2 regions of the Bacillus hominis genome follow, and region 1 is predicted to be linked to the other one. Evidence: riboswitches for the same ligand, from Rfam matches in the RefSeq annotation. Region 1 holds a riboswitch; the other holds the start of a gene.
The links. A riboswitch is a leader RNA that binds a small molecule or an ion and turns the genes downstream of it on or off. The one in region 1 is predicted to bind lysine.
Positions count from the first base shown of each region.

Region 2: linked by a shared signal. The riboswitch ahead of lysA (diaminopimelate decarboxylase) and the one ahead of QUF93_RS06695 (amino acid permease) in region 1 are both predicted to bind lysine.

Region 1 covers NZ_JAUCFS010000005.1:820,947-826,284, reverse strand. The annotation lists gene gapN (NADP-dependent glyceraldehyde-3-phosphate dehydrogenase) at 1-1,285, shown strand, start outside; gene racE (glutamate racemase) at 1,337-2,164, opposite strand; lysine riboswitch at 2,365-2,546, shown strand; gene QUF93_RS06695 (amino acid permease) at 2,693-4,117, shown strand; gene QUF93_RS06690 (ABC transporter permease) at 4,178-5,338, shown strand, end outside.
Region 2 covers NZ_JAUCFS010000005.1:1,355,210-1,360,547, reverse strand. The annotation lists gene lysA (diaminopimelate decarboxylase) at 117-1,433, opposite strand; lysine riboswitch at 1,613-1,794, opposite strand; gene QUF93_RS09315 (DUF3888 domain-containing protein) at 1,883-2,278, opposite strand; gene QUF93_RS09310 (LTA synthase family protein) at 2,540-4,426, shown strand; gene pssA (CDP-diacylglycerol--serine O-phosphatidyltransferase) at 4,592-5,293, shown strand; gene QUF93_RS09300 (NAD(P)-dependent oxidoreductase) at 5,326-5,338, opposite strand, start outside.

The sequences.
Region 1 (5,338 bases):
TGCAAAAGAAGCTCAAAAATCATGGGCTGACGCTTCTCTACAAGATCGCGCAAAATACTTATATAAATGGGCTGATGAGCTCGTAAATATGCAAGATGAAATTGCCGATATCATTATGAAAGAAGTCGGTAAAGGATATAAAGATGCAAAAAAAGAAGTTGTTCGTACAGCTGACTTCATTCGTTACACGATTGAAGAAGCTCTTCATATGCACGGAGAAAGCATGATGGGCGATAGCTTCCCTGGCGGAACGAAATCTAAACTTGCGATTATCCAACGCGCACCACTTGGTGTTGTATTAGCGATCGCACCATTTAACTACCCAGTAAACTTATCTGCTGCAAAACTTGCACCAGCATTAATTATGGGTAACGCTGTTATTTTCAAACCAGCAACTCAAGGTGCAATTAGCGGTATTAAAATGGTTGAAGCACTTCATAAAGCTGGCCTTCCAAAAGGGCTTGTAAACGTAGCTACAGGACGCGGTTCGGTAATTGGTGACTACTTAGTAGAACACGAAGGCATTAATATGGTATCGTTCACAGGTGGTACAAACACAGGTAAACATTTAGCGAAAAAAGCTGCGATGATTCCACTTGTATTAGAACTTGGTGGTAAAGACCCTGGTATCGTTCGTGAAGATGCTGACTTACAAGATGCTGCAAACCATATCGTAAGCGGTGCATTCTCTTACTCTGGTCAACGTTGTACAGCTATTAAACGTGTACTTGTACACGAAAACGTAGCGGACGAGCTTGTTAGCTTATTAAAAGCGCAAGTAGCTGAGCTATCAGTTGGATCTCCAGAACAAGACAGCACAATCGTTCCATTAATAGACGACAAATCTGCTGACTTCGTTCAAGGTTTAGTTGACGACGCTGTTGAAAAAGGTGCAACGATCGTTATCGGTAACAAACGTGAGCGTAACTTAATTTACCCAACATTAATCGACCACGTAACAGAAGAAATGAAAGTTGCTTGGGAAGAGCCATTCGGCCCAATCCTTCCAATCATCCGTGTTTCTTCAGATGAACAAGCAATTGAAATTGCTAACAAATCAGAGTTCGGCTTGCAAGCAAGTGTCTTCACAAAAGACATTAACAAAGCATTTGCAATTGCTAACAAAATCGAAACTGGTTCTGTTCAAATTAACGGACGCACAGAGCGCGGCCCTGACCACTTCCCATTCATCGGTGTAAAAGGTTCAGGTATGGGCGCACAAGGTATTCGTAAGAGCCTTGAGTCTATGACACGCGAAAAAGTAACTGTATTAAACTTAGTTTAATCTTATATGTAGAAGCTGATCTAGTTTTAGATCAGCTTCTTTTTATACAATTTAGTTCACGAGTTGTTTTTCCATAGGTAAATTCACACATTCTACAGAAATTTGATACCCTAGCCATCGCTCAGCAATATGTTCAAATGATGAAACAGAGCCTGTCGTAAAAAATCGATGCTTTGGATTAAGATTGTCAGACAGAATTCCTTTGTGCTGTAAAATGGTGCTTAACTCTATCGCTGTTTCTTCTGCAGAACTAATAATCGTCACAGCCTCTCCTAACTCCTTTTTTATATAGGACTCTAACAGTGGATAATGCGTACACCCAAGAATTAACGTATCTATATCTTCTTTCGTTAATGGCAGTAAACCTTGTTTCACTTGCTGCATTACATATGCTGTGTCTTCTAATTGATTTTCTACAACTGTAGCTAAAGTCGGACATGCATGACTATGCACTTCCAAATATGTATCCAGCTCGTGTAATGCTTGTTCGTACATATTAGATTTTATCGTACCTACAGTTCCAATTACTCCAATTCTCCCTTTCTTTGTCACTTTAATTGCAGCTCTTGCTCCCGGATGTATAACGCCAATAACTGGAATAGAAAGTGCTTCTTGCAAATCAGTCAATGCAGCAGCTGCACCAGTATTACATGCTACCACTAAAGCTTTTAATGGAAACTGCTTGAGGAACTCAACCATTTCAAATATGAAAGATTGTACCTCCTCTACACTTCTTGGCCCATACGGACAACGCTCATTATCACCAATATAGTAAATGCTCTCTTTAGGCAATTGACGCATAATCTCACTCGCAACTGTTAATCCCCCAACTCCCGAATCTAACACACCTATTACTGAATGTTTATGACATGTAGACATATACTTCATCCCCTTTTCAATCATCTAGCGCTAATAACATTTATTATATTATGAAAATTCAATATTACATAATAATCCCTCTCCCTTTTAATCACAAACTCTTCTCTATAATCTGATTATTGCTATATCCATTGACGTATAAAAATTCATTTGTTACTCTTAAATACGTTAATTTAATATTTAAATCCTCATTCGTATCTCGGTGAGGTAGAGGTTGCAGTCATTAAGAGTATCATTTCAGGAGATGTAGTGGCATTGATGAAGAAATGAGAAAGGAATGATTGCCGAAGTAAGTCGTGTCCACCATGCACACTTGCTGGGTCTGCATTTAATAAGTGCAGAACTGTCACAAACGTTTCGTTTGTGGAGAGCTATCGAGAGGTATGTCGTGGGTTTCTTATAAGATAGAAAGCATGTAGCGGCAAATTACGTGCTTTTTTTGTTTTGTTTGGAACTTCTCTTCCCTAATCGGAAGACATACATATCTCCTCGCTTGACTTGGTTATACTAACTTTGGAGGTATTTTCTATGCAACAAAAAAAATGGGGCTTTTGGGTACTAACAGCTTTCGTTGTCGGTAACATGGTTGGCGCTGGTATTTTCATGGTGCCAAGTACGTTGGCACAAACAGCTAGCCCTCTCGGTGTTACTTTAGCTTGGTTAACAACAGGGTTTGGTGTTTTAATGCTAGCTCTTGTTTTCGGTAATTTAGCAATTCGTCGTCCTGATTTAACGACAGGACCACAAAGTCATGCATATGCTTTATTCTCATCACCAAAAAAGAAAAAAATGGCTGGTTTCAGCATAGTATGGGGATATTGGGTTGCAAACTGGGCAAGTAACGTTGCCATTATCACATCTTTTGCGGGATATTTATCGCTCTTCTTCCCGATTATGAAAGATACACGACTATTGTTTTCAATCGGCTCTTTCAATATAGAAGTTGGAAAACTAATTACATTTACTATTTGTTCTGTCTTACTATGGGGCACACATTTAATTTTAACAAACGGTGTAAACGGCGCTGGGAAATTAAACTTCCTTGCAACAACAACGAAAGTAACCGGATTCCTTCTATTCATCATTGTTACGTTATTTGCATTCGAAGCTTCAAAATTTGGGCAATGGTACACACCGATGATCGATAAAGAAGGCGTATCACATGGTCTCCTTTCACAAGTAAACTTAGCTGCTCTTACAACACTTTGGGCATTTATCGGGATTGAATCAGCCGTTCTTTTATCAAACCGAGCTACCTCTCCCAAAACGGTAAAACGTGCGACTGTTGCTGGTTTACTAATAACAGTTGCAATTTATTTAGGAATTACAATTTTAACAATGGGTGTACTTCACGTTGATAAATTACAAGCTTCTGAACGTCCATTAGCAGATGCATTAAACGCTGCAATGGGTCACGGCGGCGGGAAACTTATGGCATTACTTGCTCTTACTTCCCTATTCGGTTCCATATTAGGCTGGATTTTATTAAGCTCAGAAGTACCTTATCAAGCAGCAAAAGAAGGTTTCTTCCCTTCCTTCTTCGCAAAAACAAATAAAAAAGGAAGTCCAATTCATTCACTACGATTAACAAACATTATGTCGCAAGTGTTCTTATTCTCAACATTATCAGGAACCATTGCGGAAGCTTATACATTCGTTATTACCGTATCAACACTGGCCTATCTCATTCCATATCTCGTTTCACCAATCTTCCAGTTAAAACTAGTCGCAACTGGTGAAACGTATAAAAATGAAATGCGGGCAAGAATTACAGATGGCATAGTCGCAGTTATCGCACTTTGCTATGCACTATGGGTTATTAAAACAGGCGCATCCGATATTAAAACATTCCTTCTCGGAATTGGTCTATTCGTAATTGGCTTTGCCTTCTATCCATTAATGAATCGTGATCAGAAAAAAAATAAAGAAAAGAAAAACGAGCAAGTTGCGTAACGCAATTTGCTCGTTTTTTGCTTAATAAAACATATATAATAGAAAAAAGAGGTGAAAAACATGTCAATCGAATCACTATGGAGCTCTCGCTTTCAACAACATATTCAAAATGCCATCACATATTTTGCACGTATGATTAACGGTTTACTATATAGCTTCATCTTCGTCTCATGTGTAGGTGCATATTATTACGCCAAGTTTCTTAAAACGGATCCTTCTAAAGGAATATCTTTATTACTCATCACAATCGTACTTACACTCATTATAACGAGATGCCCAATTCGCACATTTATTCAAAAACCTGACGCCGTCTATTTACTAGCACTAGAAGAGAAATTAACATCCTATTTTAAAAAATCTCTTCTATATAATTACATCATTCAGCTTTTCCCGCTTATATTTACGTTCCTTATTATCGTACCTCTTGCCATGCAATCATTACAATTAACTGTACCTTTTTTATGTACAATCTTTATCATTTTAATGGTTATTAAAGGCTGGAACATATACATACATTGGGTATGGCGTGATAGTCATGAAAAAAACATATGGCTTATCATTCGTATTGCTTGTAACGCACTTATCATTTACATGCTGTTTTATGTTGCAAATATCATTGTGCTAGGCGGCTTACTATTACTTCTTGCTTTCCTACTTCTATATACGAAAAAACAACCTACAAAACGAATACCGTGGGATTACATAATCGAACAAGAAGAAAAATTGGACATACGCTTTTATCAATTCGCTAGCATCTTTACTGATGTGCCGCAACTAAAAAAACAAGTAAACAGCAGAAAATGGCTTACAAATTGGATCGAACCTTTACTACATAAAAAACGAGCAACGTTCTTCTATTTACATACACTAGCGTTTTTACGTGGTAATGATTATTTCGGTATATATATTCGCTTAGGGTTAATCGGTGCTTTCACCCTATATTTTGTTCCGAATATATACGTAAAAGGTGCTATCGCTTATGTCGTGCTATATATGATTTCTATGCAGCTTCGTTCTCTGTGGAAATATTTTTCGGGAAATATTATTGTAGCATTATATCCAATTACTATTGAAGAAAGAATGAATCAATTTCTCAGCTTAATTTTCATCTTAATAAGCATTCAATTAATCGTTTTTTCGGCTGTTGTACTTGTTGCTACAGGACAATTACTACATAGTTTGATCATTGTAGTAATTGGGATGCTCTGGATTAAATTTATT
Region 2 (5,338 bases), 530 kb from region 1:
TGTATTTGTATTTTATCACAATTCAGATTTTTTTCAATCCTAGTTTTCCGATATATTTAATTATTTTTCTTTTTTTAAAAGGAGTTGCCTTTACTAGACAACTCCTTCTTTCTCATTCACACCAGCTCTTTAATACGTATGCGATCGTTCCCAATAATATTTTCATATGTTTCACGCTCTACAACAATTTGTGATGTCCCACCTTTTGCAAAAACGACAGCTGGTCTACGAATACGATTATAATTATTCGCCATCGAGTACCCATATGCACCTGTACATGAAATCGCTAGTAAATCAGAAGAAGCAACTTTCGGGAGATTAATATCCCAAATAAGCATATCTCCACTTTCACAGCATTTCCCAGCAATCGAAACGAGTTCCTCATTTTCATCATTTCCTCGATTCGCCAACATTGCCTCATAACGAGCTCCATATAGAGCCGGTCTTAAATTATCTGTCATTCCACCATCGACTGAAACATATTTTCGAATGCCAGGAATATCTTTCACCGATCCGACTGTATAAAGTGTTGTTCCAGCATCACCTACGATACTACGACCTGGTTCAATCCATATTTCTGGAAGCGGATATTCACATAGTGTAAATTGTTCGCTTATCGTACTCGTTACAGCGTGCACATACGTTTCAAGTGTTAACGGTGTATCTGATTCCGTATAACGTATACCGAAACCTCCGCCCACATTTAATACTTTCATCACATAATGTGTTCGCTCTCTCACTTCTTCTAAAAATTGGCGGAGTACTTCAATTGCTCGAACAAATCCAGCCGTTTCAAATATTTGGGATCCAATATGCGAGTGAATTCCTAACACATTATAATTTGATTTTTGCAAGGCAAGCTCAATTGCTTGCATCGCTTGACCATTTGAAACACCAAATCCAAATTTCGAATCCTCTTGACCTGTTGTTATATATTCGTGTGTATGTGCCTCTACTCCAGGCGTTACACGGATTAATATGTTCACAAATTTCCCATGTTGCACTGCTAAATCATGTAAAATTTCTAATTCTAAGAAATTGTCTACTACAAAACAACCGATATTTGCCTGAAGAGCCATAATCATTTCTTCTTCTGTTTTATTATTTCCGTGAAAATGAATACGCGATGCAGGAAACCCTGCTTGGAGCGCAGTATATAATTCTCCTCCAGAAACAACATCTAAAGACATATTCTCTTCACGAGCTACTCGGCACATCTCCATGCACAAGAACGCCTTGCTAGCATATGCTACTTGATAAGAGAAACCACTTTCTTTAAAAGCACGATGAAACGCACGACATTTCCCTCGAATTGACTCTTCATCGTATACATAAAGTGGTGTTCCGTATTCTTTTGCTAGTTGCGTCGTATCGCACCCTCCAATTTCTAAGTGTCCTTGCCCATTGATTCGGCTTGTGCCGTGTAAATACATTTGAATTCCTCCCTTATTTCCTCTAAAACTCATAACCCCAATCTTCTATTCATTGCAGCACGCTTTTAGATAGACAAAAAACGCGCGGAACAATGTTCACACGCGTTTCTTATTAGGAAAAATATATATTGAAAAAATAAACGAGTTGTTATCTTCTCAAATAAGAAACCGCATCAACATCTCCAAATAGCTCTCCATAAAATAAATATTATGACAGTACTACATTTATTCAATGTAGTCCCAATATAAGAATAAGGTGGTCATTCTTATATTTCGGCAATAGTCCCTTTCAACCTATGATCACAGATTCCACTAAATCTCACATAGCTTACTCTTTCCTATCGCGGCCTCTACCTTTGAGAGTAGATGAGGTAAGTCTATTTAATTTTCAAACATCTAATGTTGCTATTAACAATACCAAAGGAACATTTTATTTGTCAAACAATTTTTTATATTGTTTTTTTACAGTTTAGTTTCGCATCGTTTGGTAAGCGCTTTACTATAATCTTTGTTACTTCCCATTCGCCTTCTTCGTTATTAAATGTAATTGCTACTTTTTCAAATGGGGGAAGAATTTTCCCTCCAACCTGTTCATACTTCGTTACTTCAATAATTGCTTGAAATAAATATGTACCACTATACACTTTTTTTATACTAATAATTTTAGGACATTGATAAGGTTTCAAGGTCCCATATTGTTTTTCAATTGCTTTATTTATTTTTGGAAATAAAACAGAATAAAGTGCATCTTCCATAAGGGGTGCATCATATTGGGCTATTGACACACTCGGTGAAGCAAAAAGCATAAAACTAATGCATACTATAAAATATAATAATTTTCGCATCATAACCTCCTTATCATTACGCAATACTTTCCATGTTTAACGAATGATAATAATCATACATAGAAATTCCATTTTATTGTCTCCCACTTCGCTTTTTCTACTCAATTGTTGCAAAAAAGGCCCACAACCCTCTTTTATTTTCGTATAATGATACTCATAGTATAATAATCATAATAATAAAGGACTGTTCGTATATATAAAGTGAGACACTTTTCAAACAAACTCACAGGAACTGTCATGATTTTAAGAGAGGAGTATATTATGCTAAAACATTTGTTTCCAAAACTGCGATTTGCACTCGTTGCAGTCGTTTTATTATGGATTAAAACATATATTGTGTACAAGCTAGCATTCGATATTAAAATTGATAACTTCTTTGAAGAATTTATGCTTTTTATTAATCCACTAGCTTCATTACTTTTATTTTTCGGTTTCGCTTTACTTGCATCTAAGCACCGCAACCGAATTATTATTGGAATTAGTTTTGTTCTGTCATTTATTTTATTTGGAAATGCAATGTTTTACGGGTTTTATGATGATTTCGTTACTTTCCCCGTTTTATTCCAAACAAATAATATGGCTGATTTAGGAACGAGCATTAAAGAACTCTTTACGTATAAAACATTACTTTTATTTGCGGATGCAATTATTTTAATGTTTATATCACGTAAATTCCCGGCATTTTGTGACAAAACACCACTTTCACGCTCTGAAAAGCGAACTTTCTTTAGTGGTGTAACAGCGATATTGGCACTGCAAATTGTCGTTTCAGTTATTTATAAGCCACAAATGTTCTCACGCTCATTTGACCGTCAAACTGTCGTGAAAAATTTAGGTTTATACACATATCATCTATTTGATATTACACTCCAATCTAAATCTTCAGCTGAACGTGTATTTGCAAGTGGGGACGGATTCTCTGAGATTAAAAACTATACTGACGCAAAAGATAAACACGTAGATAAAAACTTATTTGGAGCTGCAAAAGGGAAAAATGTAATTTTAATTTCAATGGAATCTACACAAAGTTTTGTTATTAATAAAAAAATAAATGGAAAAGAAATCACTCCATTTTTAAACGAATTTATTAAAGATAGTTTTTATTTCGATAACTTCTATCATCAAACTGGACAAGGTAAAACTTCTGATGCTGAATTTATCGTGGAAAACTCACTTTATCCGTTAGATCGTGGTTCTGTGTTCTTTACTCATGCAACAAATGAATATACAGCCACACCAGAACAATTAAAGAAATACGGATATTCTTCTGCTGTCTTCCATTCAAACGATAAAACATTTTGGAATCGTGATGTAATGTATCCTGCACTTGGATATGATCGCTATTTTAATTTAAATGATTACGTAGGCACGGAACAAATGTCTGTCGGTTGGGGATTAAAAGATAAAGAGTTCTTTGAGCAATCTATTCCAAAACTAAAATCTTTACCGCAGCCGTTCTATACAAAATTTATTACTTTAACAAACCATTTTCCGTTTCTTCTAAATCCAGAAGATCAATATGTTGATGAGTTTAATTCGGAAAGTGCTGTTTTAAACCGCTACTTCCCAACAGTTCGTTACACAGATGAAGCTCTTAAATTATTTATTAATCAATTAAAGGCAGAAGGACTGTACGACAATTCCGTTATTGTCATTTATGGTGATCATTACGGTATTTCCGAAAACCATAACGCAGCTATGGCTCAGTTCCTTGGGAAAGACGCTATTACACCGTTTGATGCGATGCAATTACAACGCGTCCCTCTCATCATTCATGTACCTGGTCAAGAAGGAAAAGTCATTTCTAAAGTATCCGGTCAAATCGATATTAAACCAACGCTGCTTCATTTACTTGGTATTAAAACGAATCAATCAGTTGAATTTGGAACTGACTTATTTATAAAAGAAAAAGATCCACTTATGGTAATGCGCGATGGTAGTTTTGTAACAGAGGATTATGTGTATACAAAAAATGTGTGCTACAAAAAAAGCTCAGGTGAAGAGGCAGATGTATCACTATGTCAGCCGTATATTGAAAAAGCAAAAACAGATTTAAAACTCTCTGACAAACTGATTTATGGAGATTTATTACGATTCGATCCTAACAATCGATATAAAACTGGAACGATGACAACGAAATTTGAATAATGTAGGAAGCAACTTTGTGAAAAGTTGCTTCTTTTTTACTTACACTTCAAATCTTTCACAAATTGGGAATTTCTTTCGTATGAGAAAGAAATTTATGGTATGATAAAATAAGTAAACTTTCATACACTAATTAAGAATTTATAACAGAAAGCAAGGGATCAGATTTTGTATAGAGCAGCTATTCCAAACTTATTTACGCTCGGAAATTTATATAGCGGATTTTTATCAATCGGCTATGCATCTTTAGGATATTATAAATCAGCTGCTATTTTAGTACTTATCGGGATGATGTTAGATAGTCTTGATGGGCGTGTTGCTCGTTTATTACGCGTTGATTCACAAATGGGGAAAGAGCTTGATTCACTCGCAGATGTTGTAACATTTGGCGCAGCACCTGCTGTTTTAATGTATTACACATCTTTTTCCAACTACGGAATCATTGGACTATACATAGCGGGATTATTCCCACTGTTTGGAGCATATCGCTTAGCACGATTTAATGTAACACCATCTTCTACTTCTATGAAATATTTCACTGGAGTTCCGATTACTGCAGCAGGAGGGCTTGTCGCTTTCCTAACATTATTTTCAAATACCATTCCAAAAATCGTTCTTATTACAGTATTTGTAACGTTCGCATTTTTAATGGTAAGTCGTATTCGTATCCCAAGTTTAAAAGATGTACCAATTCCACGATATAGCATCATTATTACACTATTTTTAGTCGGAAGCATTATCACAATGTACCAAACAGGTTTTGGTAATTTTTCTGTTTTCTTATTCATTGCCATTCCACTATATATTTTGTATATGCTATCTCAATTTCTTAGACAAAGACCATCTAAAAAAGAAAATAAAGAAAAATAAAAAGAAACCTTCCGAAATTGGAAGGTTTCTTTTTATTTTGTAACT